3 regions of the Nocardiopsis sp. TRM 82005 genome follow, and region 2 is predicted to be linked to each of the others. Evidence: riboswitches for the same ligand, from Rfam matches in the RefSeq annotation. Region 2 holds a riboswitch; each other region holds the start of a gene.
The links. Region 2 has a riboswitch for cobalamin ahead of AC0T5L_RS05930 (nitrite reductase). Riboswitches for the same ligand answer to the same signal wherever they lie in the genome.

Region 1 (9,526 bases), on a different contig from region 2:
GCGCGTCCCGGGGGAGCCTCCGGCCAGAGCCGGGCTCCCAGGGAGACCGGTCCACCACGCCCCGCCGGATCGCCGTCCGACGGCCCGGGGAGCGGGGAGGACGCGCACGACCCCGACGCGGAGGAGACGGACGTCTTCCTGGTCCTCGGCGCCGACCGGCGCGCCCGAAAGGGGCGAGAGGAAGGAGAGGAGAAGCAGGAGGATCCTGAGGAAGGAGATTCCCCGCTGTACCGGGGAGCCTCTCTACTCGCCCCCGAGACGGAGGGCGCGGGCTCCGGGGAGCAGGGCGCGCCCGGCGCCCCGGCTCCCACGCGGCCTGACGCGGACGCCCGAACCGGAGAGGCCGCACCGTCCGCGGGGGCCGATCTGGCCGCTTCCGCGCCGAGCGGGGAAGCACGCGCCGAGGCCGCCCCCTTCTCCGCTCAGGAACACCCCGGGACAGGGGAGGACCCCACCGGGCGGGGCGACGCGCGGCCTGTGTCCGAGGGCGGCCCGGTGTCTGGGCTCCTGGACGTCCCGGACGCGCCCCACCCGGAGGCAGAGTACCCGGAGCGGCCCCAGGGCACGCTCCCCGAAGACCTGCCCGGCGCCCCGGCCGCTTCTGCCCAACCGGAGCCCTCGGGGGCCGAGTCCTGGACAGGTGCCGTGGACGGCGGGCACGCCCCCGTCCCGGGCGGATACGAACAGCGGATCGCCGCCGTGAAGCGGATCCCGGCCTCTCCCTGGCGGCGTGCCGTCTTCGCCGTGACGGGAGGACGCCTCAACCTCGGTTGAGCCCCAGCCGGGCGAACGGTCGGCTCCGGGGCCGGAGATGCCTCTGGAAGGCGGTGTGACCGCTGAGGGAGAAGGGGCCGAGGGGAGGCCGAGGGTGCGTCGGACAACGATGTGCCCACGGATTCCGGGTCCGGTCCCGGCTCCGGAGAGGCCGCTCCTGAACGGTGATCCCGCTGGACACCGACCAGCGAACGGCGGAAGTCGGACAACGCGTTCACCGATTCGGTCCGCGGTGCACAGGGGCCCGTCACGCTCGGTACCGGCGTAGTTCGATTCGACTCAGTACTTGGGCGGGAAACGGATAACCGAATCCTCGCGAAGTAGGACGTCGTCGTGGTGGGAGCCGTGGCCCTGACGTTTCCCGTGCGCACCCGGGGTCCAGATCCCGCCCGGCTTTTTTCGGGATCGCCCTGAGAGCCGGGAATCCGAGAACACCCTGACGAGCCATCTTTGGGTAGTAGGACCGTAACTCTCTGTATCAACAAGGGGCACGCAAAACCATACAGACTTGGCTAGGCTGTGCCCCGGTCATGGACATGACCCCAGAGACAACAGGGAAGGGAGGCGGTGTGAGTGGATCGCTGCGCGTTGTTCGTTGACGCGGGATACCTTCTCGCGGACGGCGCGATGGCCGTACACGGAACCCGCAACCGGGACTCCGTCTCCTGGGATTACACCGGTCTCGTCCAGTTCCTCAACGAGGTTGCGCGGGACCGCACCGGTCTGCCGCTCCTGCGCTGCTACTGGTACGAAGCCGTCGCCGACGACCGGCGGACCCAGGAACAGGACGGCATCGCCGATATCCCCGGCATCAAGTTCCGTGCCGCGCGTATAAGGCCGGGCCGTCGCGAGGGCGTGGAGAGCTACGTCCAACGGGACCTCACCACGCTGGCCCGCACCGGCGTCCTGTGCGACGCCGTCCTGGTCAGCGGTGACGAGGACATGGCCTCCGTCGTCGCGGACGTACAGGACATGGGTGTGCGCGTCACCGTCGTGCACATCTCCGTCGAGGGGAACTGGACCATCTCCCGCGCCCTGCGCCGGGAGTGCGACGACCTCATCGAGATCGGCGCGGGACACCTGCGCCCGCACGTCAACCTGCTCTCCAGCGGCGGCTCCGCCCAGGAGACGGCGGCCAAGACCACCACACCGTTCGCCAACGGCCGCGCCCGTTCCGCGCCCGAGACACCGAGGCAGCCTGTCGCGGCCGAGCCCGGAGGGAACCGGGCCGAACCGGCGGCATCCTCGGCCGCGGGTCTGGAGGCGATGTTCGCCGGGACCGGAGGGCAGCCCGCTCCTCAGGGCAATGCCATGGACCAGCTGCGCGCCATGCGCCGGAGCCTCGCCCAGCAGCGCGGCGGCGACCACCTGGTCGGGCCCGGTGCGGAAGGTCAGCAGCACGGCGCCATCGACGCGAACGGGTTCCCCTCCGGGGGGCAGGCCCCGCCGAACATGGGCGGCAACGGTGCCTATCCCGGCGCCCCGATGACCGGGGGGCACCCGGCACAGAACGGCCAGGGAGGCTATCCCCCCACCGGGGGCCACCAGTCGATGCGCGGTGCCGACCAGGCGGGTTACGGACTGCCCTCAAGACCGGCACACGGGCAGGGACAGGCCATGACCGGGCCGCAGCAGTCCTTCGCGAGCGGAACGGGGCCTCAGCAGTCCTTCAACGGCGGAACCGGGCCGCAGCAGTCCTTCGCGCACGAGACCGGGGCCCAGTACTCGTTCGCCCCGGACGCGCAACACGGGCAGCCGGGGCACACACCACCACAGAGAAGCGGCCCACCACAGGACCCAAGGTTCGGCGCGGGAGACAACTCCGGCTTCGGAGGTACGTCCGAAACAAACCCTACCTATGGGACCAGTACGGAAACTGACACCGCCCACCGCGGTGGGGCGGCTCCCTCCTACGAGGGGCCGCCGCCTACTGGTCCCGAGAACGCCGGCCGGTTCGGCGCCGGCGACTACCAGGAACTGCGTCCCACTCCTGGATATCCCCAGCAGATGCGCTCCTCCGCGCATACCGTTGACGAAGCGGTGCATGTTGCGCACAAAGAAGGGAACGACTTCGCGGAGTCGATCGCTCGCGAGGCGCCCGCCCTGTGGGTCGAGGCCGTCCTCGCCCGCAGGCCCCGGATGCCCTCCGACCTGGAGGCGCGTCTGCTTCAGGGCTCCTCGCTGCCGGTCGACCACCTGTTGCGTGACGAGGTCCGGGACGGACTGCGCCAGGGGTTCTGGCAGGCACTGGAGCGCGCCAGACCCTGACCTGAGCTTGGGAGTGCGAGTAGGGGATGGGGGCGATGCGGTTGACCCACGTGACGACGGCAGAACTCGACAGTTTGGAGTTCCACGCCGTCCGGTCCGGTGAGCATGGGCCGGTTGCAGCCCAACTCCTGGACCTGGCCAACCGGGTCGATGCCGGAAGTGAGATCTCCCGCGCGGAGCTGTTCGTGCGCGCGGGAGAGCAGTGGGAGATCGCCCAGGAGTTCGAGCGCGCCTGCGCGGCCTACCAGCGGGCGATCGACGACGGCGGGCCCACGGTGATCGACGCGCGCGCCCTCAGCGCCGGGGCCCTGATGCAGCTGAACGAGGCGGAACAGGCCTACGCCCACCTCAAGCGCCTGGACGCGGAGGAGCTCCCGGGCCTACAGACCTACATCCACGTCGCCGAGGCGCTGTACGCCCACGACGACCTGGAGGGCGCCGAGCGGTGGGCGACGGCCGGCGCGGACCGCTTCCTCGACCTGGCCTCCTCCCCCTACGTCCACGACCTGCTGATGGAGCTGCTGCGGATCCGTTTCCGCATCCGCGTCGATCTGGGGCTGGGCGAGGACGTCCTTGACCGGCTGCTCGACGGGGAGTGATCTCCCACCGTGAGAAGACGGTGACGCACGTGACACGTGGTTGCGTGCGCTTCCCGGTGGCCTGGCCGGGCGGGGCCCACCGGAGGGGGATCCGCGGAGCGGACGGGCCCGCTGAGCGGTCTCCGGAGCCGTCGCGGCCATCGCCGCGCGCCGCCGCAAGGCGGTGCCCGCCGGAGCGGCCACGGCGGTGTCGACGGCGCTGCTGCTGGTGTACTGGGAACTGATGGCCCGTCACTTCGACGAGAGCCGGCAGCGGATCGGCGAACCCGGTCCCGGGACCTGAGGACCCCTCTGGGACGGTCCTTCGCCGGAGCCCTCCGGGCCGGGGCGGAATCTGACGAGTGAGCTTTCCGACGTCCGCCGGGGACATGTGACACGCCCGGGCCGACCATCCCCGCGAACCGCCCGTGCGGGCCCGAGGCGGCGGCCGGCGGACCGGGTACGCCAGGTTCCGCGGTCGCCCCGGACCGCCGTGCGCAGGTGTTCCGGGCCGTGCGGAGGGCACGTCGGAAGCGCTCCGGGTACGGGCGGTCCCGGTGACGTTCTAGGCTGTGTCGAGTCGCCCCCGGAGCTGGCTCCGACCAGGTGTCACGCCTTCGGTGAGCAGGTGCGCGCCTCCCCCTCATACCACGCCCGGAGCGCGTGTTCGGCAGCCGTCGAAGAACCTGAGAAATCAGTGACACGCCATCATCTTGCGGTGTTCCAAGCTGACATCCCCTAGATGTAGTATCTCTCCCGCTGGTGGTTCACCCCTGGGTGAGGCAAGAGGGAACCCGGTGCGAATCCGGGGCTGCCCCGCAGCGGTGAGTGGAGACGAGGACGCCACAGGCGCCGGGAACCCCCGAGGACATCCCGGAGCGGTGACCTCCACGAGCCCGAGGACCTGCCACTGGTGCGCACGTGAGCGTGTGCCGACGACGGGGCCTTCGAGGGTGAGCCGCCGCGATCCACCGGTTGACGACCGTCCGCACCCAGTGCGCCGGTCCACCGGTGGGAGCCGTGCACCTTGCTTCTCGGTCCCCTCCCCGCCGGGACTCTTCTATTGAGGTTGGAGCCGCTGTATGACCCTTGACGTCGAAGCCGTGCCCGCGTCCGTTCGGTCCGAGCAGACCAACGACGGCAGCCCCCCTGCCGCCGCCGACCGGATCGAGCACGTCGTAACCGAGGCCTGCGCGCGGCTTACCGGTGTTTCGGCGGAAAAGGTCCTCACCGAGGCCCGTCGCGGCTTCTACCCCGGAATCCCCGACTCCGAGGTGGAGCTGGCCCTGGTCATGGCTGCCCGCAGCTTCGTGGAGGTGGACCCCGACTACTCGTACGTGGCCGCCCGTCTGCTGCTGGACACGCTGCGCCGTGAGGCCCTCACCTTCATCAGCGGCGCCCCCGACACCGCCAGCCAGTCCGAGATGGGTGAGCGCTACGCCTCCTACCTCGCCGCCTACGTCAGCCGTGGCATCGACCTCGGCCAGCTCGACCCCGCGCTGGCCGGGTACGACCTGGACCGCCTGGGCGCCGCTCTGCACCCCGAGCGCGACGAGCAGTTCACCTTCCTGGGCATCCAGACCCTCTACGACCGCTACTTCCTGCACAGCGACGAGGTCCGCTACGAGCTGCCGCAGGCGTTCTTCATGCGCGTGGCCATGGGTCTGGCCCTCGACGAGGACGACCGCGAGGCCCGCGCCATCGAGTTCTACGAGCTGCTGTCCTCGTTCGACTTCATGGCCTCCACGCCCACCCTGTTCAACTCGGGCACCGTGCGGGCGCAGCTGTCCTCCTGCTTCCTCACCACCACCGGCGACGACCTGCACGCCATCTTCCACGGCATCAGCAACAACGCGATGCTGTCCAAGTACTCCGGCGGCCTCGGCAACGACTGGACCCCGGTGCGCGGCCTGGGCTCGCACATCCGCGGCACCAACGGCAAGAGCCAGGGCGTCGTCCCGTTCCTGAAGATCGCCAACGACACCGCCGTCGCGGTCAACCAGTGTTTCGCTCCCGACACCCCGGTCTACACGGCTGACGGCTGCAAGCCCATCTCCGAGATCGGTGTCGGGGACCTGGTCCTCGGGCACAGCGGTAACTACCGCGAGGTCACCGACGTCATGATGTACGACCAGGTCGATCCCATGGTGGAGGTGAACATCAAGCACTCCCTTGAGAGCCTGAAGGTCACCTCTGGCCACCCCTTCTACGCCATCCAAGGTGTGCCGCTGGGGCAGTCGAACAGCCGCACGCTGAAGTGGCTCGAGAACGACAAGGTCCGGGCCGAGTGGGTGGAGGCCGAACAGCTGTCTCATGGGGACTACGTCGCCCAGGTCGTGCCCAAGGAGATCGTTCCGGTCGAGGGATTCACCGAGGAGGACGCCCGCCTCTACGGCATCCTCCTGGGCGACGGCCACTTGTCCAAGGACGGGACGCAGTGGGGAGTCTCGGGCAATCCTGAGCTCGACACCCACCTGGACTTCGTGCGCCGCTACCTGGATGCACGCGGCATCCACTACTGGGAGTCCGGCCGGGGTGAAACCTACCTCCAGATCCACTGGGCCTCCGGACGCGGCGTGACCCGGGACGAGACCACCGGCCGCATCACCGGTGCCGGTGAGCCGACCCTTCCGCTCACGGCGGAGGACATCTACGACGGCGAGCACGCGAAGCGCATCTCCCGCAGGTTCAGCCACCTGCCGCACGCCCAGACCCGGGCGATGCTCCAAGGGCTCCTGGAGACCGACGGCGGTGTGTCCCGCGGTGTGGAGATCTACTTCACGAGCACGTCGCGCCCGTTGGCCATGGGCGTCCGCTACCAGCTGTTGCGGCTGGGCGTTCCCGCCGCCGGACAGTACCGCGAGAGGGAGCAGGCGCACACCGGGCGCCGCTCGGACGGCAGCGAGATCTCCTTCTCCGGCACGGTGAAGGCCTTCGACATCCGGGTTCCCGCGGTGGAGGGCATCGCGGAGCTCGTCGGCTGCCGTCCGCTGGTCAAGAGGAACTGGATCGACCACAAGGGCATGGTCTTCACCCGTGTCCGGGACGTCGCCCGAGCCGAGGTCGTCCCCACCGTGTTCGACCTCAAGGTGGAGACCGACGAGACCTACATGACCGCCGCCGGTCTGGTGCACAACGGCGGCAAGCGCAAGGGCGCGGTCTGCGCCTACCTGGAGACCTGGCACATCGACATCGAGGAGTTCCTCGACCTCCGCAAGAACACCGGCGACGAGCGCCGCCGCACCCACGACATGAACACCGCGAACTGGGTTCCGGACCTGTTCATGCAGCGTGTGGAGCAGGGCGGCACCTGGACCCTGTTCTCGCCGGACGAGGTCCCCGACCTGCACGACAAGTACGGCGCCGAGTTCGCCGAGGCCTACGCGCACTACGAGGCCGAGGCCGAGGCCGGGCGGATCAAGGTCTCCAAGCAGGTTCCGGCCGTCGACCTGTGGCGGCGCATGCTCACCATGCTGTTCGAGACCGGGCACCCGTGGATCACCTTCAAGGACCCGGCCAACCTGCGCTCGCCGCAGCAGCACATGGGTGTGGTGCACTCCTCCAACCTGTGCACCGAGATCACGCTGAACACCAGCGCCGACGAGGTCGCGGTCTGCAACCTGGGCTCGGTCAACCTGGCCCAGCACGTGGGCCCGGAGGGCCTGGACGCCGAGCGCCTGCGCCGCACCGTCCGCACCGCCGTGCGCATGCTCGACAACGTCATCGACGTGAACTTCTACACGATCCCCGAGGCGCGCCGCGCGAACATGCGCCACCGCCCCGTGGGCCTGGGCCTGATGGGCTTCCAGGACGCCCTGTTCAAGCTGCGCACGCCGTTCGCGTCCGAGAGCGCGGTGACGTTCGCCGACGAGAGCATGGAGCTCGTCAGCTACTACGCCATCGAGGCCTCCTCCGAGCTGGCCGACGAGCGCGGCTCCTACGAGAGCTTCGAGGGTTCGCTGTGGAGCCAGGGCGTGCTGCCGATCGACTCGCTGCGGCTGCTGGCCGACGCGCGCGGCGGCGTGCTGGACATGGACCGGGGCGAGACCCTGGACTGGGACTCGCTGCGCGAGCGCGTCAAGGCCACCGGCATGCGCAACTCCAACGTGATGGCGATCGCTCCGACCGCGACCATCGCCAACATCACCGGGGTGAGCCAGTCGATCGAGCCGGTCTACCGCAACCTGTACGTCAAGTCGAACATGTCCGGCGACTTCACCGTGGTCAACCCCTACCTGGTGCGCGACCTCAAGGCGCGTGGGCTGTGGGATGACGCCATGGTCTCCGCGCTGAAGATGTACGACGGCAGCCTCGGCGCCATCGACCGCGTTCCGGACGACCTCAAGGCCCTGTACGCCACCGCCTTCGAGCTCGACCCGGAGTGGCTGGTGGACGCCGGTTCGCGCCGCCAGAAGTGGATCGACCAGGCCCAGTCGCTGAACCTGTACATGGCGGCGCCCAGCGGCAGGAAGCTCGACGCCCTGTACCGCCGTGCGTGGCGCTCCGGTCTCAAGACCACCTACTACCTGCGTTCGCAGAGCGCCACGCACGTGGAGAAGAGCACGCTCAAGGGCACTGACGGCCGCCTCAACGCGGTCGCCGCCACCCCGACGGCCAGCCCCGCGGCCTCGCCCGCGCCGAGCCCCGCGCCGTCCCCGGCGCCGAGCCCGAGTCCGGCGCCCGACACCGGCGGCGCGGATGCCTCGGAGGACGAGTTCGAGATCGTCGACGGCGAGGCCTGCGCGATCGACGATCCCGAGTGCGAGGCCTGCCAGTAGCACCACCGTCCCGGTGGCCGGGCGCCCCTCTGCGGGCGGGCGGCCACCGGCGGCCCCGGTGGACGGTCTTCGGGCCGCGGAGGAAGCTTCGCGGCCCTGCCCCAGAAACGATGTGCCCGGCACGGCCGGAGAACGGAAAAGCCCCAGCATGACCGCAGTTTCCGAGAACAGCGCGAGTTCCAGCAGCGGCCTCGGCGCGATCGAGCGCGACGCCGAGCGCGTCAACGTCGACGACAAGACGATGATCAACGCCCGCGCCGACGTCAACCAGCTGCTCCCGCTCAAGTACACGTGGGCGTGGGACAAGTACCTCGCGGGCTGCAACAACCACTGGATGCCCACCGAGGTCGCCATGCAGGCCGACATCGCGCTGTGGAAGTCCCGGGACGGGCTGTCCGACGATGAGCGCCTGATGCTCAAGCGCAACCTCGGCTTCTTCGCCACCGCCGAGTCCCTGGTGGCCAACAACATCGTGCTGGCCGTGTACCGGCAGCTCACCAACCCCGAATGCCGCCAGTACCTGCTGCGCCAGGCCTTCGAGGAGGCGGTGCACACCCACACCTTCCAGTACATCTGCGAGAGCCTCGGCCTGGACGAGGGCGAGCTGTTCAACATGTACCGGGAGGTCCCCTCGATCACGGCCAAGGACGCCTGGGCACTCAAGTACACCCAGAACCTGGAGGACCCGGAGTTCCGTACGGGCACTCCGGAGGCGGACCAGGCGTTCCTCCGCGACCTGGTGGCCTTCTACGTGATCTTCGAGGGCATGTGGTTCTACACCGGCTTCGCGCAGATCCTCTCGCTGGGCCGCCGCAACAAGATGGTCGGTATCGCGGAGCAGTATCAGTACATCCTGCGCGACGAGTCGATCCACCTGAACTTCGGCATCGACGTGATCAACCAGATCAAGATCGAGAACCCGCACCTGTGGGGTGAGGAGTTCCAGGCCGAGGTCCGACAGATGCTCATCGAGGCCTGCGAGCTGGAGGTGGCCTACGGCCGCGAGACCATGCCGCGCGGCGTCCTCGGCCTCAACTCGGAGCTGTGTGAGAAGTACATGCACTTCATCACCGACCGCCGCGCCGAGCAGATCGGCCTGAGGCCCATCTTCGGCGAGACGGAGAACCC
Region 2 (9,526 bases):
ACGAGGAGCGCCGGTGGCTGCGCACCGCCCGGGACGCGCTCCAGGCGGTGGAGTCGGGCACCTCGTCGGAGCCCCGGCTGCGCCGGGTTCTCGCAGGCGTTCGCAAGGTCCCGCGGCCCAGCGCGTCGGGCGTCGAGTGGCACTTGGAGGTGCCGCCGGAGCGCAGGCTCGCCGTGGAACTCGTGCTCGCGTGGGCGGACGTCCAGGAGCGCATGCCCGGCCGTCTGCGGCCGTGCGAGAACCCTGAGTGCCGCCTCTTCCTTTTGGACCGCAGCCGTGCCAACACCGCACGGTGGTGCTCGATGAAGACCTGCGGGAACCGGCTCAAGGCCCGCCGGCACCAGAGCCGGGCACGGGAGGCCCCACGGTCCGGGTAGCGCGCCGACGGGTCCGCCTCGCACGGGCGGACCCGCGCCCGGAGGCCTCCGGCGGACGGGCGTTCGGGGTCCCCGCCCTCAGCGGCCCCCTCCCGCACACCCCCTAGCCACCGGCCCGGGGGCGTGCCGGATCGTAGAGGTGGGACTCACCGCCCCTCCCGGGGTCGAGCGCCCGCCCCACGAGGATCACCGCCGCCTGGCGGAGCCCGGCCTCCTCCACCGCGTCGGCGATGGTGGAGACCGTGCCGCGCAGCACCGACTCGTCCGGCTGGCTGGCCCGGTGGACGACGACGACCGGGCAGCCGCCGCCGTACTCGGGTTCGATCTGCGCCATCAGCTCCCGGACCCGCCTGATCGCCAGGTGCAGCACCAGTGTGGCGCGGGTCGCCGCGAAGGCCGCCAGCGACTCGGTGTCCGGCATGGCGGTCGAGCGGGCCTGGGTCCGGGTCAGCACCACCGACTGGGCCACCAGCGGCACGGTCAGCTCCCTGCCCGCCAGCGCCGAGGCGGCCGCGTACGCGGGCACCCCCGGTGTGACGTCCCACGGGACACCGTGCGCGTCGAGCCTGCGGGTCTGCTCGGCGAGCGCCGAGTAGAGCGAGGGGTCGCCGGAGGTGAGCCGTACGACGTCCCGCCCCCCGGCGTGCGCGTCGACCAGGCGGTCGGTGATGCGGTCGAGGTCCAGGCCCTGGGTGTCCACCAGTGCGGCGCCGGGCGCGCAGTGGGTGAGGACGTCCGGGTCCAGGTACGTGCCGGGGTACAGCACCACGTCGGCCTCGGCGAGCATCCGCGTGGCGCGGACCGTCAGCAGATCGGCGGCGCCGGGCCCCGCCCCCACGAAGTGCACGGTCATGGTCCCACCCACCGCGGGGTCCAGACGCGGCCCGTCGCGGAGACCCGGGTGCCGGACGCGCCGACGATCAGCAGGCAGCGCATGTCGACGGCGGCCGGGTCGAGTTCGTCGAGGGTGGTCACCGTCAGGGACTCGCCGTCTCGGCCGACGTCCCGGCCGACGACGACCACGGTGTCGGGCTTCCGGTGCTCCAGCAGGATCCGGCGGGCGGTGACGATCTGCTCGGTCCGGGACCGGGAGGCCGGGTTGTAGACGGCCAGCGCCAGGTCGGCCTCGGCGACGGCGCGCAGCCGCCGCTCGACCACCTCCCACGGTTTGAGGCGGTCCGACAGGCTCATCACCGCGAAATCACCGCCGACGGGTGCGCCCGCTCGGGCCGCGACCGCCTGGACGGCGCTGACGCCCGGCAGCACCCGGACGGGCACGTCCTGGTAGCCGGGGTCCTCGGCCGCCTCGAACACGGCGGTGGCCATGCCGAAGACGCCGGCGTCCCCGCCGGAGACCACGGCGACGCGTTCTCCGCGCCTGGCCAGGTCGAGGGCGAACCGGGCCCGCTGGAGCTCGACGGTGTTACCGGAGGCGTGCCGGGTGAGTCCGGGGCGCTGCGGGACCCGGTCGACGTAGGAGGCGTAGCCCACCACGTGGTCCACCTCCGCGAGCGCCTCGGAGGCCTCGGGGGTGAGCCAGTGCCCGGGACCGGGCCCCAGGCCGACGACCAGCAGTTCGGCCGCCGGTTCAGCGGACTCCGGTGCCGTCGGCGTCGCCGCGCCGCCCTGCCGGGACCGCTTGCCGTTGCGGCTGTCGCCGGTGACCAGTACCAGGGAGAAGTAGGGCACCGTCTGCGGATCGACCTCCGAGACCGGCAGCCGCCGCTCCCCGTCCATCGAGGCGCGCTCCACGTACACCGCGTGCTCCAGGCGCCCGGCCGCCTCCAGGGCGCGGCGGACGGCCGGGAAGGTCCGGCCCAGCTTCATGATCACGGCCGCGTCGGTGTCCGCCAGACGGCGGGCCAGTTCCGGTTCGGGCAGGGTGCCGGGCAGCACGGTGAGCACGTCGGTCTGCCGGGCCAGCGGGGCCGCCGCGGCGGCGGTGAACGCCGGGACTCCGGGCACGATCTCGGTCTCGTACCGCTCGGACAGCCGGTCGTGCATGTACATGTACGACCCGTAGAACAGGGGGTCGCCCTCGGAGAGCAGGACGACGTCGCGCCCGGCGTCGAGGTGGGCGGCCAGCCGTGCGGCGGACTCCTCGTAGAAGTCGGCCAGCGCACCCGCGTAGCCGCCCGGATGGTCGGTCGCGCCGGTGGTCACCGGATAGGTGAGCTGTTCCTCGACCGCCGAGCCCGGGATCAGGGACGCGGCGATGCGCCGGGCGTTGGACTGCTTTCCCGCGCCGGCGTGGTAGGCGACGACGTCGGCTCCGGTGATGAGCCCGGCCGCCTTGAGGGTGATCAGCTCGGGGTCGCCGGGACCGACCCCGACACCGTGGAAACGACCGGTCATTCCTCCTCCTTGGCGAGTGCGTTGAGGGCCGAGGAGGTCATCGCGGAGCCCCCGCGGCGGCCACGGGTGGTCACGTAGGGGACGTCGACGCCGTGTCGGCCCGCGAATTCCGTCAGCGCCTGCTTGGACTCGGCGGCGCCGACGAAGCCGACCGGGCAGCCGACGATCGCAGCCGGGCGCGGGGCGCCGTCGACCAGCATTTCCAGCAGATGGAAGAGGGCGGTGGGCGCGTTGCCGACGGCGACCACCGCGCCGTCGAGCAGCGGCTCCCACAGGGAGACCGCGGCCGCGGTGCGGGTGGTGCCCCACTCCCGGGCGAGGTCGGGGACCCGCTCGTCGCCGAGGAGGCAGAGCACCTCGTTGCCGCTCGGCAGGCGGTTCCTGGTCACGCCAGCGGCCACCATGCGCGCGTCGCACAGGACCGGCGCACCGGCCCGGAGGGCGGCCCGTGCCGCGGGGACCAGATCGGGGTGGACGGCCAGGTCGTCGGCGAGGTCTACCTGGCCGGTGCCGTGGATCATCCGGACGGCGAGCCGCTCCGCGTTGGCGGGCAGGTGCCCCAGCCGGGCCTCACGCCGGATGATGGCGAAGGAGTCGGCGTAGATCGCGGGCCCGTCGTCGACGTACTCATAGTGCCGGTTCGGCCGGCTCGGGACGGTCACTGTGTCTCTCCGGGGATGAGGATGCCACGCCACGGCGTGACGACGAGCTCGCGGGATCCGGAGGTGAGCGCCTCCTCGGCGAGCGCTTCGGCGGCGGGGCGGTCCAGTCCGTCGTCGGGTACGGGAACGTGCCGTCCGCCCTCGGGCAGCGGACCGTACGGCAGCGGCGGCGCGGGGGCCGGTAGTCGCGGGTCCGGTGGCGCCGGTTCGATCAGCGGCGACGGGAGTTCGGCGACGTGCCACGGCGCGGCGGGACCGTCTCCGCGCCGCTCCAGGAACTCGTCGGCCAGTCCTACGAGCGAGGCGGCGGCCCCGCCGAGCGGCGTCAACGGGCCCCAGCCCTCCCCGATCCTCAGCTGGGCGACCTGCTCGTCGAGGGCGACGAGGCCCAGGTCGCAGGAGCGGTCGAGCATGTCACCGCGTCCGTCGTCCAGGACGAACAGGAAGCGCCCGGGAAGGGCGGCTCGGTGCGGCTCGGCACACAGCAGCCCGTCCAGGTCGGTGGCGAGGGGGCGCAGGTCCACCCTCCCGCCCGTCGCCCGCCATCGCTCCGGGGGACGCTCCGCGCCAGACGAAGCTTCCACCCTCAAACGAGAGCCACCGGCCCCAGCCCACTTGCCCGTCGCCCGCCATCGCTCCGGGGGACGCTCCGCGCCAGACGAAGCTTCCACCCTCAAAGGAGAGCCTCCGGCTCCGGCCCACTTGCCCGTCAGGCCCGTGCACGGGGAGGCCATCACGTTGCGGACCAGTTCGTGGGTGAGCGAGGGCAGCAGACCGGTCCCCTCAAGGGCCCGGAGCACCTCGGGGGGCAACCGCCCGTCACGTCCGGGCAGGGCGCGCAGCTGCACGTTGGCCCGGCCGGTGACATGGATCCGGCCGACGCCGTACTCGTCGGCCACGGCGGCCAGGGCCCGCAGCGAGCGGGCGGGAAGCCGGCCGCCGACGAGCCGGAGACGGACCAGCAGCCCGTCCTCGGCGGGCCAGGGACGCAGGGCGCCGGGGCAGCGGTCGCGCCGGGTTCGAGGGGCGGAGGGCGGGGGTTCCGTCGGGGACATGCGAGTCCTTCGGGTCAGGGACCCGTTCGCGGGGTCCGCGGATGACCTGGCGGCCCGTCACCGCCAGTGCCAGCAGGTCTTCGGACTCGGGTTCGACCGGTACGGAGCGCCTTCCCGGAGCGGTGCTCCAGTGGCTGTCCCGGGAACCGCGTTCCCGGGGCGTGCCCGCCCGTCACCCTCACCGCTGCGCGTCAGTCCCGGAGTCTCACCGGGTTCCCTGCCCCACGAGGTGGAGTTCGACTGGCTCGACGAGGGTAATACCTCGCTCATCACCGGTCTGAGCCAGGGTCCCCACCGGCCTGCGAGAAGGCACGGCTGGAGCGGGCCGTGGTGCCTTGCCGCGGTCACTCACGGTAGGTCTCCACGGCCCGCCCCGATGGCCACCGCACGACTTCTGAACGTGCCCGCAGGCCCCCGTCTACGAACTGCGGCCGGAGCCCCAGGGAACGGTCGGCTGGAGCACGGCCTCGGTCAGGGCCTGGGAGCGCAGATGGGTGACCTTCTGGTACTCGGGGTCGGCGACCATGCGGCTGAACGTCTCCCGGTCGGGGTAGCGAACGAGCAGTACCGCGTCCCAGTCCTGCCCGTCCTCGGCGACCAGGGGCGCCGCACCGTCACCGGCGTAGAGGAGTTCGGCTCCGTACTTCTTCAGGAAGCGAGCCGTCTGCCGCGAGTACTCCTCGTACGAGGAACGACCGTCCGGAGCGAAGCGCAGCAGGTTGAGCATGACGAAGGGACCGCCCGGGTCATCCTTCAACATGCCCGCGAGAGCGGATCCTGAGGGGTCGACGGCCATTGGTGACTCCTTGTGTGGTCGAGGGGTGTGAGAAGCGTGGGCGCACCACGGACGCCATGGTAACCGACTGGTCGGTATGCACTATTGGCGGGCCTGCCCGCGGCCTCGTCGCGATGGCCCGCCCACCCCGGTTCCATCAAAAATCCTGCATACCGCTTTCCTACCATTCCCTTTCCCCTGGGTGCGAAAACGATATCCAATCCGCCACGGATGCGCAGGTGACAGAGCCACTACCCAGCCCCGAGGGACTCCTGGCGAGGGCTGGACTCCCACGTCCAGGAAAACGAAACCTAGATCAAACTATTGACCATTTGTACATATCTGCGTAAATCTGAGTGTGCCAAGACCAGCCCCTGTCCCCCCACACCGCAGGAGGACTCTTGACCCCGTACCGCCAGCGGAGGCTCCGCCACCGCGCACCGCTCGCCGCACTGCTCGCCGGAGCACTACTCGGAACCTCGATGGTCGCGCCCGCCTCCCCCGCGGCGGCGCAGCCCTCGCAGGCGAACTGCTCGTCCAACACCGGGGACACCGGCGGCCGGTCGTGGACCGACCACGCCGAGCTGGAACGCGAGCTGCGGACCCTCCAACGCCAGCGCGGCGACGTACTGGCGGTCGAGGAGATCGGCCGCTCCCACCAGGGGCGCGGGATCTGGTCCGCGCGCGTGGGCACCGGACCGCAGACCGTGCTGGTCACCAGCGAGATCCACGGCAACGAGAAGACCGGCACAGAGGCGCTGCTCAACCTGCTGCGCACCATGAGCGCCAGAACTCCCCGGGCTCAACGGCTGCGCGAGGACGTCACCCTGGTCGCGGTGCCGCAGATGAACCCCGACGCCAGCGAACTGGACCGGCGCGGCAACGACCGCGGCTGGGACGACGTCGTGGCCGACTTCCCCCAGCTGGAGGGGGCGCAGCCCCCGTGGAACTACTACACCCGGTCCCTACAGGGAGACGACTACTCCGAGCGCCCCGGGTTCGACGTCAACCGCGACTTCAACCCGGACCTGTCCTACGTGCCCGAACCCGACGACTTCCCGGGGCGGTCCAGCGAGCCCGGCTGGTACATCCACCCCGAGTCCCAGACGGTCCGCGACCTCTACGTGGACCTCACCGAGGAGCGGGGCGGGGTGGACGTCTACATCGACCTGCACCACCAGGGGCCGTGCTACGAGGAGGAGGAAGGCGGGGAGTGGGTGAACCTGTCCGTCTCCGCCGACTTCGTCCCGGACCCGGGCACCCCCGAGGGTGAGAAGTACTCCGAGTACGCCGACCTCTACGACTTCGACCTCTCCCGCCAGGTCAACCTCGCGGTGTACGACGAGCTGAACTCCTACGGCAGCTCGGGGTTCGACAACATCACGCTGTACCCGCAGGACCTCGACCTTCCCGGGACGGCGCTGGGCTCCTTCTCCCTGAACGGCAGCGGCGCGATGCTGTTCGAGGTGCGCGGGCAGACCCAGAGCTGGGGAGCCCGCCAGCGCGGCCAGCTCGTCAAGACGGTCGAGCGCGGCCTGGAGTCGGTGGTCGAAGGCCTCGCCGACGGCTCATTGCACGACCTCGACCCGGAGCGCTACCACACCATCCCCGGGCGCTAGGTGTACTGACCACAGAGGTTAGGTACAGCTAGGGCGTGCGCGGCGGACACTCCCCGGCACTGACCACGTGATGCGGCGGGGCCGACGGCCGGATCGGCCCCGCCGTTGCACACACCCTCGCTGAGGAGTGTGTGCCGATCACGCGATCGGTCCCCGTCGCACGCACGCGTCCCTGGGGACTCGTGCGCCGGTGGAACCGGCGCCCCGAAGCCGTGTCCCCCTCGAAGGCCGCCCGCGGAGGCAGTTCACCGAGGATCACCAGAAGGCGTCCGTACCATGTCCTGAGGGTCCCCCACCACCCCCTCGCCCGCGCTCTGCTGGCCTTCTTCCTCGCTCTGGCCGCCTCCCACCTGGCCGTCCAGCTGTTCGGCCTCGCCTCTTGGTCGCGGCCGACGCGGGTCCTGCTCATGCCGGCCCCGGCACTGAGGGTGTTCGCGGCCACGGACCGGCCCCCGTCTGGTGAGGCTGGCGCTGATCGCCCTGGTCTTCTCCTGGCTCGGCGGCTCCCTTCCCGCACTGGCCGACGGCGACACCGCGTTCCTGCTGATGGTGGGCGGTTTCCTGGTCACACAGGTGGTGTACGTGTTCGCCTTCTGGCCGTACCGGACCGAGAGCGTGCTCCGCCACCGCCGGTGGCTGCTGGTGCCCTACCTCGGTTTCGTGTCCGCCCTGGTGTGGGTGTGTGCCCCGCACGCCCACGGTCTGCTGGTCCCCGTCCTGCTGTACGGGCTGGTGCTAGCGCTGATGGCGGTCCTGGCCACGGGGGCCAACGCCTGGACGGCGGCAGGTGGAGCGCTGTTCCTGATCTGCGACGCCCTCATCGCCCTGCGGTCCTTCGTCCCTGGCTTCGACGAGGCACAGATGTTCGACGCCCACTGCACCGACGCCGCGTCGGGCGCCCCCGCCCGAGCGGGGCGTCGTGTACACGGACGCACCCGCGATCGACCTCACGGTCTTCCACGGCACGTGAGGCTGTGGCGATCGCCCGTGAGCGGCGACCACAGGCCCGGTTCTCAGAGGGCGTCGGCTCCGGACAGGGCACGGGCCAGGTCGGCCGGGGCACCGTGCCCCCGCTGCGCGACGCGGCGCAGCCGCTCCGGATGTCCCCGGCCGCGGCTGAGCGCGCACACCGCCGCCAGCCGGTCGGGCCCGTGGGCCTCGGAGACGGCCAGGCCGGCGAACCGCTCGGCGGTCGCATCGTTCAGACCGGTCTCGCCACCGGGTCCGCACCGGGCACCCATGCGAACCGCACGCATCGCCTGCCCGTGACGCTCGACCACCCACGGGCGCAGGTAGTCGGGACGGGTGACCAGGACGTGTCCGTAGTCGTGCCGCAGCTCGCGCGGCGGCTCTCCCTCGGGGAAGTGCAGGCCGCAGGCGTACATGTCCAGCCAGGTCTCGTACCATGCGGGGAAATCGGCGCCCGGCGGGAACGACGGGGGCTTCTCGTCGTTCCAGGTGTAGACCACGCGTCCGCGTTCCGGCCCGTACAGGACAAGGTTCACCGCGTAGCCGCAGCCCAGTTCAGCCATGCGCAGCAGACCGGGGAACTCGCCCCAAGTGGTGTCCTCGTCCCAGTCGAGGGCACGCTCCCACCAGTGGTCGTCGAACCGGATGCTCTCGGGCCAGGGTGCGCGGCTTTCGACGCGACCGTACGGGTAGCGCGTACCGTCCTCGCCCTCCTCCCCGGCCACGAGCGGGAACGGGTGGGTGGGCGGGAACTCGTCGCTCTCCACGGCGACGGTGCGCTGGTATCCCTCCTCTGGGATGCCGGCCTTCCGCGCGATGGACCCGGCCCCCGCGCCGAACATCATGCCGCCGTCGGCAACGGAGGTGACGAACGCCCGGTAGCTCTCGGGCAGGGTGAGGCCGTTCTCCTCCTCGAAGGCGGTCACCGCATCCTCCGTCGTGGGTGCCATGAGCCACAGCTCGTCGGCACCGCGCTCCCGGAGCCAGGTGTGCTTGGCCCGGATCCGGCGCAGCCGCGATGGCGGCCCCGTCCCGGGTTCGTGCGTGATGGGAGATGGATGGTCCATGGGCGCCACCCTGCCGAACGCGCCGGTGTACGTTCCACCGGTTTTCGGGCCTCCGCGGAGCGGACACACTCCTCGCGCCGCCCTGGGCCGTGCCGGCCCCCGGCCACGCGAACGGCGGGTGTCGCCGCGGCCGCGTCCCGCGGGATCGCGGCCTCCGCAGGGTCCGGGCCGCAGAGCCACCGGTCTCGCTCCCGTGCCATGCTTGGAGCCATGCAGGTAAAGCAACCGCGGCTGGAGATCGAGTACTGCACTCGGTGCCGGTGGCTCCCGCGGGCCACCTGGATGGCACAGGAACTACTGACGACGTTCGAGGCCGAACTCGGCGAGGTCGCACTCGTCCCGAGTAGCGGCGGCGTGTTCGAGGTCCGCCTGGACGGACAGAGCGTGTGGTCGCGCAGGAGCGACGCCGCATTCACCGACGCCGCCGAACTCAAGCGCCTCATCCGGGACCGGATCGCCCCCGACCGCCGCCTGGGGCATTCCGAACGCACGTCAGAGCACTAGGGTCTGTCGCGCAGGCCGACCTCGGTCGAGGACGACCGAGATCCGTGGGGCGCGGTGCCTGACGAGGGGCCGGTGGTCCCGGCCGGAACCGTTGTCGCCGAAGGCGAGTCTGTCCGCCGCGGCCACGGCCGAACCGCCCGGCG
Region 3 (9,526 bases), on a different contig from region 2:
TCGTGCATGAGGATGATGGCCCCGTCCGAAGCGCCGTCCAGCGTCCGGTCGGAGACCACGGGGGCCTTCCGGTCCTTCCAGTCGTTGGTGTCCACGCTCCACAGGATCTGGGCCAGCCCCATGTCCGCGGTCACCGACGCCACACCGTCGTCGGTGGAGCCGTACGGCGGGCGCATCAGATTCATGGTGTGCCCCGTCTCGCGGTACACCAACGCCTGCACGGTGTCCAGGTCCGAGCGCGCCCGGCCCGAGCTCAGGCCGGCCAGGTCGGGGTGGTTCAGGGTGTGGTTGGCCAGCTCGTGTCCCTCGGCGTAGGCGCGCCGCACCGTGTGCGGGTGCTCCATGACCGGGTATCCGGTGACGAAGAACGTGGCCCGCGCGTCGTACTCGGCCAGGACGTCCAGCAGTTCGGGGGTACGTCCGCCGGGCCCGTCGTCGTAGGTCAGCGCCACGCACTTGGTGTCGGGGCCGGAGCAGCCGACGCCGTCGTCGACCACGGGCAGCTCTCCGGGCATGGGACCGTCCCCGTCCTCCTGGCCGTCCTTGTCGGCCTGGGGCGGGGCGGGGATCACGAAGTCCTCAACACCCACGGTCGCGGTGTCACGCACGCGCGCGCCCAGCTCCGACAGCAGTTCCCCGGAGTCCTCGGCGTCGATGACCGCGTGCGTGCGGCCCTCCGACACGGGGGCGACCTGTCCGGCGTCGAACTCCACCACCAGGTCCCCGTCGGGGTTGAACCCCATCGAGTCGTACAGGGAGCGGATCGGATGGATGATGTCCGGGTCCGCGGCGCCGTCCCCGCCCTCCACCGCCTCGCGCACCAGTCTGTTGAGCTCTTCCAGCTCCTCCTGCCCGGCGATCAGCGCGGCGGAGGGGTGGTGCTCCGCGGTGGCGGTGTCGTACCAGTAGGTGGTGTACCCCTCCTCGGGCCCCTCGGAGTCGGTCTCGACCCGCGTCATCCGGACCCCCACCAGACCGTTGCCCGCCGCGGTCAGGTTCCACGCCGCCTCGAAGGAGACCGCGCCCGGGCTGGCCGCCTCGAAGGCGTGTACCTCATCGGTGAGCTCGCGCTCCAGGAAATCCTCCAGCGGCTCGGCGTTGGGGATGACCGGGTAGGTCACCGAGGTGGTGATCCCGCCGTCGTAGGCGAGTTCGGCTTCTTCGGTGCCCACAACGTCCGCCGCGTCCACCACGGTCAGCCCGTCGGGACCGCCCTCGGCCGGAGGCGGCGCCTCGTCCTCGCCGGAGGACGCCGACGCATCGTCAGCCGGCGGAGACTCGGCCCTGTCGAAAGGGCGGACGGCCAGCAACACCATCCCCGCCAGGACCAGAAACGCAGCCAGGACCGTGATCAGAGGATGGTCCGGTGTCATGGTCGGGCGGGACTGCTTGTTCACGAGGGAATCTCCACGTTCATCGTCAGACGAACGTCCGCGGGGAGCGACAGGGGAGGGCTCACCGCGTAACGCTTCACATCGGGTGTGACGTCGGCTGTGTGACAGGGGTTCGCGCTGTCTGGCCGGACGCATGAGGGCGCACGCCGGATACAAGGGCGGAGGGGGCGCTCCCTATACTTGCAGGCGTGGAAGGTACACGCGCCACCCCGCGAACCGGACGGTACCGGTGGGGTAGGGGGGTGTCGTAAGAGGGAACCCGGTGCGAATCCGGGACTGCCCCGCAGCGGTATGGGGGAACGAGCGTCACCACAGGCACTGGTGGCCCGGTCGAGAAGGTCGGGAACTGGGAAGCGGTGGCCAGTAGGAGGAGCGGTGTCCGCACCGCCCGCGCCCCCGAGTCCGAAGACCTGCCTCCACCCGGCGGTGCGTCCGTGCCGCCGGTGGTCCCGCGCTCCGAGGGAGGGCCGGGGGCGGTGGACAGGTGTGCACGCTCATGGCGTGTCCGTCGGCGTGCCCGCTCCTCGCCCCGCCTCGTGGCCGGTACCCGGCTTTCGACGAGGGAGAGAAGCTCATGACCGAGATCCCCAGGCCCAAGACGGGCCCCGCCTCCCCGGGCGCGCCCCGCTCCTCCGTGCGCTCCACCGTGCACGGTTACCCGCGCATCGGCCCCGACCGCGAACTCAAGCGCGCCAGTGAGTCCTACTGGAAGGGTGGGACCACCGCCCAGGAGCTGGACTCGGTCGCAGCCGACCTGCGCCTGGGCGTCTACACCCAGCTGCGCGAGGCCGGGGTGGACGACATCCCGTCCAACACCTTCTCCTACTACGACCACGTCCTGGACACCGCGGTCCTGTTCGACCTGGTCCCCTCCCGCTTCGCCCCGCCGGCCGCCGCGGACAGCCGGGACGAGGAGCTGAGCCGCTACTTCGCCCTCGCACGCGGCGAGCAGGGCGCCCCGCCACTGGAGATGACCAAGTGGTTCGACACCAACTACCACTACCTGGTCCCCGAGCTCTCGCCGAGCACCCGCCCCCGCCTGGTCGGTGACAAGCCCGTCGCCGAGTTCCGGGAGGCCGCCGAGGCCGGTTTCCACACCCGTCCGGTCCTGGTCGGCCCGCTCACCTTCCTGATGCTGGCCAAGGCCGCCGACGACGCTCCCGGGGGATGGGAGCCCATTGAGCTGCTCGACCAGCTCCTGGACGCCTACGCCCGGCTCCTCGGCGACCTGCGGGCCGAGGGCGCCACCGAGGTCCAGCTGGACGAGCCGATCCTGGCCACCGACGAGGGCCGCGCCGCCATCAGCCGCCTGGAGCGCGTCTACCAGCGCCTGGGCTCCCTCTCCGACCGTCCAGCCCTGCTGGTCTCCACCTACTTCGGTTCCATCGGCGCACCCGCCCTGCGCGCTCTCAAGGACTCCCGGGTCGAGGCAGTCGGCCTGGACCTGGTCACCGACGACGAGGGCGTGGACGACCTGGTGAAGGTATCCGGCCTGGGCGGGACCCGCCTGGTCGCTGGCGTGGTGGAGGGACGCAACGTCTGGCGCACCGACGTTCCGGCCGCCGTGGCCACGCTCGGCACGCTGCTCGCCCTCACCGACGAGCTCACTGTGAGCACCTCCTGCTCGCTGCTGCACGTGCCCCTGGACCTGGACGCCGAGACCTCCTTGGCTCCGGAGTTGCGCGGGGCCCTGGCCTTCGCCAAGCAGAAGGCGGGAGAGGCGGCCCTGCTCGGCCGCGTGCTGTCCGAGGGCGCCGAGGCTGAGTACGCCGAAGAGGGCGATGCCCGCGACCCGGCCTTCACCGACGCCCGCGTGCGCGCCCGCCTCGACGCCCTGGGCCCGGATGCCTACCAGCGCCCCCAGGACCGCGGCGCACCCACGGACACCCCGCTCACCACGACCACCATCGGTTCGTTCCCGCAGACCCCGGAACTGCGCCGCGCCCGGGCCGCGTACCGCAGGGGAGAGCTGGCTGAGGACGCCTACAAGCAACTCCTACGCGAGGAGATCGACCGGGTCGTCGCGCTTCAGGAGGAGATCGGCCTGGACGTGCTCGTGCACGGCGAGCCCGAGCGCAACGACATGGTCCAGTACTTCGCCGAGCAGCTGGAGGGCTACGCCACCACCGAGAACGGCTGGGTGCAGTCCTACGGTTCGCGGTGTGTGCGTCCGCCGATCCTGTTCGGCGACGTCTCGCGCCCCGAACCCATGACGGTCGAGTGGATCACCTACGCCCAGTCGCGCACCGACAAGCCGGTCAAGGGGATGCTCACCGGTCCGGTGACCATGCTCGCCTGGTCGTTCGTACGCACCGACCAGCCGCTGGGCGAGACCGCGCTCCAGGTGGGCCTTGCGCTGCGCGATGAGGTCGCTGACCTGGAACGCGCCGGGATCCGCCACATCCAGGTGGATGAGGCGGCCCTGCGCGAGCTGCTGCCGCTGCGCGGGGAGCGGCGCCGGGAGTACCTGGACTGGGCGGTGAACGCCTTCCGCCTGGCCACCTCCGGGGTGTCACCGTCCACGAACATCCACACGCACATGTGTTACTCGGAGTTCGGGCTGATCGTCGACGGGATCGAGGCCCTGGACGCCGACGTCACCAGTGTGGAGGCCGCCCGCTCGCGCATGGAACTGGTACGCGACCTCGGCAGCCGCGGTTACAAGCGGGGGATCGGCCCGGGCGTGTACGACATCCACTCCCCGCGGGTGCCCTCGGTGGAGGAGGTCGAGGGGGCGTTGCGGCTGGCGGTCGCCCACATCGACGCCGGGAACCTGTGGGTCAACCCGGACTGCGGCCTCAAGACGCGCGGCTACGCCGAGGTCGAGCAGGCCCTGCGCAACATGGTGGAGGCGGCCCGCCGGGTGCGCGCCGGCCTCTAGGGAGACGCACGGCCCGTCTGGAGGAGGGCGGCACGGGTAGGGGGCCGCGGCGAAACGCCACGGCCCCCTTGCTCATGGGAGTGGTCAGCTACCGACCACGGCCAGCGCGTCGGCGCCGGCGTTGAGCATGATCTCCTCGACGTTGTCGGGCATGACCAGGTCCTCGGCGGTGTCGTCACCGCCGTAGGACGGGTGCAGCTGGTACTCGATCCGGATGTTGAGGTTGGCGGTGCGGATCAGCAGCACGGCCTGGGGGATGTCGTCGCCCAGGAAGTCGTACTTCGTGAGGACGTAGAGGGACTCGTCGCCGAGGTCGACCTCCTTGTTCTCCTCGATGTTCTCGGCCTTGTAGACGTCGATGTACTGGTTCTCGCCGGTGATCTCCTCGACGTCGTCCTGGAAGTCGCTCTTGGCGGCCTCGATGGAGTCGGCCGCGGAGTAGGGGACCGCGTAGACGACCTCGTAGGCCGCGTAGCCGCCGGCCGCGTTGCCCTCGGGGGCGCTGGCGTCCAGGGTGTCGCAGTAGGAGTTCTCGTCCCGGACGGACTTGTCGCCGCCGTCCTGGATCAGGAAGTCGGAGACCACCTGGTCGGTGAAGGCATTGCAGGGCTCGGTCGGCACGGCGTAGGGCGGCTCTCCGGCGGGGGCCGCCTCGGTTTCGGGCGCGGGCTCGTCGCCGCCCTCTTCACCGCCCTCTTCACCGCCCTCTTCAGGGTTGTCCTCGGCGCTCTGGGAGGACTCGGTGTCGGCGGCGGGCGCGACGGCCTGGTTCCCGCTGCCGTTGGTGACTAGCATGACCACGACCGCGATCACCAGGACGATGATCACGGCACCGCCGCCGATCACGACCCACAGTCCCGCCTTGCCGCCGCCCGAGGGCTGCGGCGGCGGGGGCGGGGGATACCCGGGACCGCCGGGCCCGCCTGGTCCTCCGGGGCCGCCCGGTCCGCCGGGGTAGGGCGGCTGGCCGCCCTGGTACATCTGCTGTTCGGGAGGGCCGGGGAAGCCCGCGGGGCCGCCGTAGCCGGGCTGTCCGCCGGTGTTGGGGTCGCCGTAGGGCTGACCGAAGGGTGGCTGGCCCCCACTGTTGTCCCCGCCACCGTAGGGGTTCTGTGGTGGCTGGTTGTAAGGTCCGTTTTCGCTCATGGCTCCCCTCGCCCGTGTGTGCTGACCGTGTTGTCTGGGACGCATGTGTGCGCCGATGGGTTCTCACGATTCCCTCGCGGCCCGGCCGCGGGCGAAAGCGGGGGCGTGGGGCGGGGGTTTCCCCGTGTACGTGAGGAGGGTTCCGACAGACCGGGGTGCCGACCACCGGGGTGGAGGCCGGAAGGGGCCGAGGGGTTCCTCGGACCGGGCCGGAACTGTTGCATCCTAGCTGTGACCAAGGGTCCGGGGGCAGGTCAGAACTGGGGTAGTGGGGGGAATCGTCACTGTTTTGTGTCGGTTGTGCAGGAGCTCATCACGTACGTGACGCAATCGTGATTCCACGCGGTGGACGCTCGTACCCTGCCTGGGATAGTAGGGCCCGCCCCGCGGCCGGGTGTTCCCGGTCGTCGGCCCGCGGTTTCGTCACCGTGGGCTCAGGCCTGGACGTTCGGGGTGACCGGTTGCTTCTTCGGTGACCGGAACCGGTCACCGAAGAAGCAACCGGGCTTTCGGGCCGACGGCCAGTGGCAGAGGCTCTCCTCCGGGACGCGCGGACGCTCACGTCTCCTGGGGCTGCCCGTCCTCGGCCCCGCCGGTTTCCCTCCCCGCGACGCGCCCCTACGGACGCTGACTGTCCAGATTGTCCTCGAACAGTTCCCGGGCACGGCGAACCAGCGCCTCCCGTACCCCATCCGGTGCCAGGACCCGTAGCGGGGCGGCCAGGCTGAGCAGGTATCCGGCGAGCCCCTCCGCGTCGGGCCCGCCGATATCGACGATGGTGGCTTCGGGGCCATCCGGGCGGTGGGTACCGACTGACGGCGGGACCAGCCGGACCGCCTGGTCCATCGGTAGCGGGAGGCGGACCGTCGCGTAGAGCGGATACACACCGCTCGCTATGGCACGGGAGACGAGCAGTGCCGGGTCCGGCGGGTCGACGAGTTCCACCGTGTGCCCGGTCGGCCGAATCCGCTCGACCCTGTCAGCCCGAAACGTCCGCCACTCGTTCAGCGCCACGTCCCGGGCGACGAAGTACCAGCGGCGTCCCGTGTGCACCAAGCGGTAGGGGTCGACGTCCCGGACCGTCGCCCTCCCCTTTCGATCGCGGTACGACAAGCGGGTGCGTTCGCTCCGGCGGCACACGGTGGCCAGCTCCAGCAGCATGCCGGACACGATCTGCGGCTCATTCGGCCTGGTGGTGTGCACGAAGGCCGAGTCCATCTCGCCAAGTCGGTCCGCGACCCGTGGCGGCAGGACCTGCCGCAGCTTCAACAGGGCCGTCAGTGCGGCCTGTGCGCTTCCGAGGACACCGCTGAGCGCGGCCTCGCGCAGTCCGACGGCTACGGCCAGAGCCTCCTCGTCGTCAAGGATCAGCGGCGGTGTCCGGGTGCCGCCGCTGAGGCTGTAGCCGCCCCACGGCCCGGGGTCGGACTCGACCCCGTAGCCGAGTTCCCGGAGTCTGGCGACGTCCCGCCGGATCGTGCGCTCGGTGACCGCCATGTGTTCGGCCAGCTCGCCGCAGGTCCACAGCGGCCGTGCGGACAGCAGTGAGACCAGCTGTAGCAGGCGTGCGGATGTGCTGATCACATCCTGGAGTCTCTCTCATGACCAGGACCGAACCTGTCCTGGTCCCGTCCTAACGTGCTGCCCATGAGCACTGAAACCGCACCCGTACCCACGATTCGCTACGCGGCCGTCACCTTCGACTGCCCCGACCCCGCTGAGCTGGCCCGCTTCTACGGTGAGGCCCTCGGCCTGCCCATCGTCCACGCCAGTGACGACTTCGTCCTGCTCGGTCAGGAGGGAGCGGCCGGACTGGGCTTCTCCCGGCTGCCCGGATACCGACGACCCACCTGGCCGGACCCCGCCCAGGAGAAGCGGGCACACATCGACCTGGGCGTTGACGACCTGGACACCGCCCAAGCGAGGTTCCTGGCGCTGGGTGCGACGGAGCCCCCGAGCCAGCCCGAGCCCCACAGGTGGAGGGTCCTGCTGGACCCCGCCGGCCATCCGTTCTGCATCTCCACCCTGGTCTGACCAGCGGGCCTGGTTCGCCCGAGGCCACAGCAGGCCGCAAAGCAGAGTGCCTCTGGCCACACGCACTCGTCAGAACATCGAGATGTGCACGTGGTCGAAGTGGTTCTCGGTGAGGTTGCCACGGTCGGCCATCGCTCGCCAGTCCGTGTCGCCTCGTCGTACGTCCCAGATCTGCTGCCGGTAGATGACGTACATGATCCCGAGGTCGTCGGCGTTGTCCCTGGCCCACTCCGAGATCGCCCAGCCGCGGTCGATCTGCTCCTGTGAGGGCATGCCCCCGTTGGGGTCCAACATGAAATCGCAGGCCCGGCCCTTGGGGTGCTCGCCGACCACCCAGCCGCCGACCTCCCTGTAGCAGCCCACTCCGCCCACGTCGCTGCCCTCACCGAATTTCTCGATGACCAGCTCACGCATCTGCTCGGTGCGCGGTGTGATGGTGTACGGGCCGCCTATCGGCTGCTCGGGGTGGTCGGCGATCAGCCGCTGCACCTCCACGCGCCGGTCCTCCAGCTCCTGGAGGTCCTCCTCGGCCTGGGCCAGCCGCTCGTCGGCGGTCTCCTGCGCGGTCTCGTCGCGGCTCAGTGCCTGGTTGAGCCGGTCGATCTTGTCCTGGTTGCTTCTGGACAGGTAGTCGATCACCACCGCACGGTCGATGACCTCGTCGGGCTCGGTCTCCACGAACAGCGACATCGACGGGTTGATCCCGCCGCTGGTGTAGGTGGCCACCGCCAGGGACCGCACCTGTTCACGTGCGTCCTCCACGTCCTCGCGAGTGCCCTCGGCGCGCTCCTCCGCGCGCTCGGCCTCCGCGATGACGCCCTCCATGTCGCGCAGCTCGCCCTGGTAGTCCTCACTCAGGGCGTCCGCGCGCTCCTGGAGGGAGCTCATGTTCTCGGGGTCCATGGGCGCCGCCGTGGCGGGGGCCTGGGGAAGGAACAGGAAGGCCCCGCACAGGGCCACCGCGAGGGCGGCGGCCCGCGCCCGGCCGGGTCGGACGGGTGCGGGGAGTGCGGCGGCGATGGCTTCGACCCGGTCGGCCCAGGAGGAATCGGTTGGATCGGGAGCCCAGAAGTCGGCGAACTCGTCCACTCGGTTCTGGTGGTCGGACTGCACGGTGTGGTCGCTCCTTGAACCCGCGCGGTCTCCCTGCGGGCACGGGAGCGGTGCGGGTAATATTTCTCGTCTTTCCCGGATGGGGGCCGGCGGCCGTCGGTGCGCCCGGGGCCCCGGCCTCTCGCGCGCACGGGGCGGGAGGAAACGGGACGGTCATGAGTGTAGGCACTCACACGGGGATTCGGGAGAGACGGGACGATTCCACCGTGCGACGAAAGCCTCGGTGTGGCCCACATAACCTAGCTATAAGGTGCGATTCCGGCGAACCGGATCATTTGCCCATGGTTGGGTTGGAAGAGTGAAAGCTTCCGCGCGCCCAGACGGCCACCACGCCCACCTGGGCGAACACCGCCGTGTGGCACCAGCAGCCGCCCGACGGCCGCTGCCGTCCCTTCCGGGGGCCGAGGTCCGGTCGGGGACGCCGGGACTGAGAGGATGCCGGGCGCGGAAGGGGTGGGGAACCGCACCTTCGGACCGTTTGCCGTGCGACTCCCGTGTCGGCGCGTCGCCACCGCCCGCCCTCGGGGCGCTCCGTACGCTCGGATGTGGGCGTCAACCCCACGCTGAGTCCCGCTCCGGACCCCGCGCCGTGACACCACCGCTGAAACGTCGATGGGAAGACCGTGATTGACGCAGTGGGCCTGCACAAGGCCTACAGGTTGAAGAAGCACCGGGTGACCGCCATGAACGGGGTCGACCTGCACGTCGAACCCGGCGAGATCTTCGGGGTCGTGGGCCAGAGCGGTGCGGGCAAGAGCACCCTGCTGCGCTCGGTCAACCTCCTGGAACGCCCCGACGCCGGAACGATCCGCGTCGCGGGAGAGGAGGTCACCGCGCTGCGCGGTGCCCGCCTGCGCGCGGCACGCCGCGGTATCGGCATGGTCCACCAGCACTTCGCGCTGCTGTCCTCGCGCACCGTCGCGGGCAACGTGGGCTTTCCCCTGGAGGTCTCCGGCGT

Region 1: another riboswitch for cobalamin. It lies ahead of AC0T5L_RS17065 (ribonucleoside-diphosphate reductase subunit alpha); the one in region 2 lies ahead of AC0T5L_RS05930 (nitrite reductase).
Region 3: another riboswitch for cobalamin. It lies ahead of metE (5-methyltetrahydropteroyltriglutamate--homocysteine S-methyltransferase); the one in region 2 lies ahead of AC0T5L_RS05930 (nitrite reductase).

Annotation. Positions count from the first base shown of each region.
Region 1 covers NZ_JBWDTQ010000020.1:152,007-161,532, reverse strand. Annotated here, with positions in the region: gene AC0T5L_RS17080 (hypothetical protein) at 1-774, shown strand, start outside; gene AC0T5L_RS17075 (NYN domain-containing protein) at 1,348-3,042, shown strand; gene AC0T5L_RS17070 (hypothetical protein) at 3,069-3,641, shown strand; cobalamin riboswitch at 4,367-4,546, shown strand; gene AC0T5L_RS17065 (ribonucleoside-diphosphate reductase subunit alpha) at 4,703-8,398, shown strand; gene AC0T5L_RS17060 (ribonucleotide-diphosphate reductase subunit beta) at 8,547-9,526, shown strand, end outside.
Region 2 covers NZ_JBWDTQ010000008.1:13,010-22,535, reverse strand. Annotated here, with positions in the region: gene AC0T5L_RS05950 (CGNR zinc finger domain-containing protein) at 1-377, shown strand, start outside; gene cobM (precorrin-4 C(11)-methyltransferase) at 481-1,230, opposite strand; gene AC0T5L_RS05940 (precorrin-2 C(20)-methyltransferase) at 1,227-2,732, opposite strand; gene AC0T5L_RS05935 (precorrin-8X methylmutase) at 2,729-3,394, opposite strand; gene AC0T5L_RS05930 (nitrite reductase) at 3,391-4,449, opposite strand; cobalamin riboswitch at 4,504-4,709, opposite strand; gene AC0T5L_RS05925 (DUF1330 domain-containing protein) at 4,868-5,245, opposite strand; gene AC0T5L_RS05920 (M14 family zinc carboxypeptidase) at 5,626-6,843, shown strand; partial or broken gene AC0T5L_RS05915 (lysoplasmalogenase family protein) at 7,303-7,644, shown strand; gene AC0T5L_RS05910 (SMI1/KNR4 family protein) at 7,857-8,879, opposite strand; gene AC0T5L_RS05905 (Rdx family protein) at 9,090-9,383, shown strand.
Region 3 covers NZ_JBWDTQ010000016.1:33,740-43,265, forward strand. Annotated here, with positions in the region: gene AC0T5L_RS12710 (polysaccharide deacetylase family protein) at 1-1,373, opposite strand, end outside; cobalamin riboswitch at 1,618-1,826, shown strand; gene metE (5-methyltetrahydropteroyltriglutamate--homocysteine S-methyltransferase) at 1,969-4,275, shown strand; gene AC0T5L_RS12720 (DUF3558 domain-containing protein) at 4,360-5,421, opposite strand; gene AC0T5L_RS12725 (helix-turn-helix transcriptional regulator) at 6,040-7,005, opposite strand; gene AC0T5L_RS12730 (VOC family protein) at 7,069-7,455, shown strand; gene AC0T5L_RS12735 (coiled-coil domain-containing protein) at 7,525-8,568, opposite strand; gene AC0T5L_RS12740 (methionine ABC transporter ATP-binding protein) at 9,204-9,526, shown strand, end outside.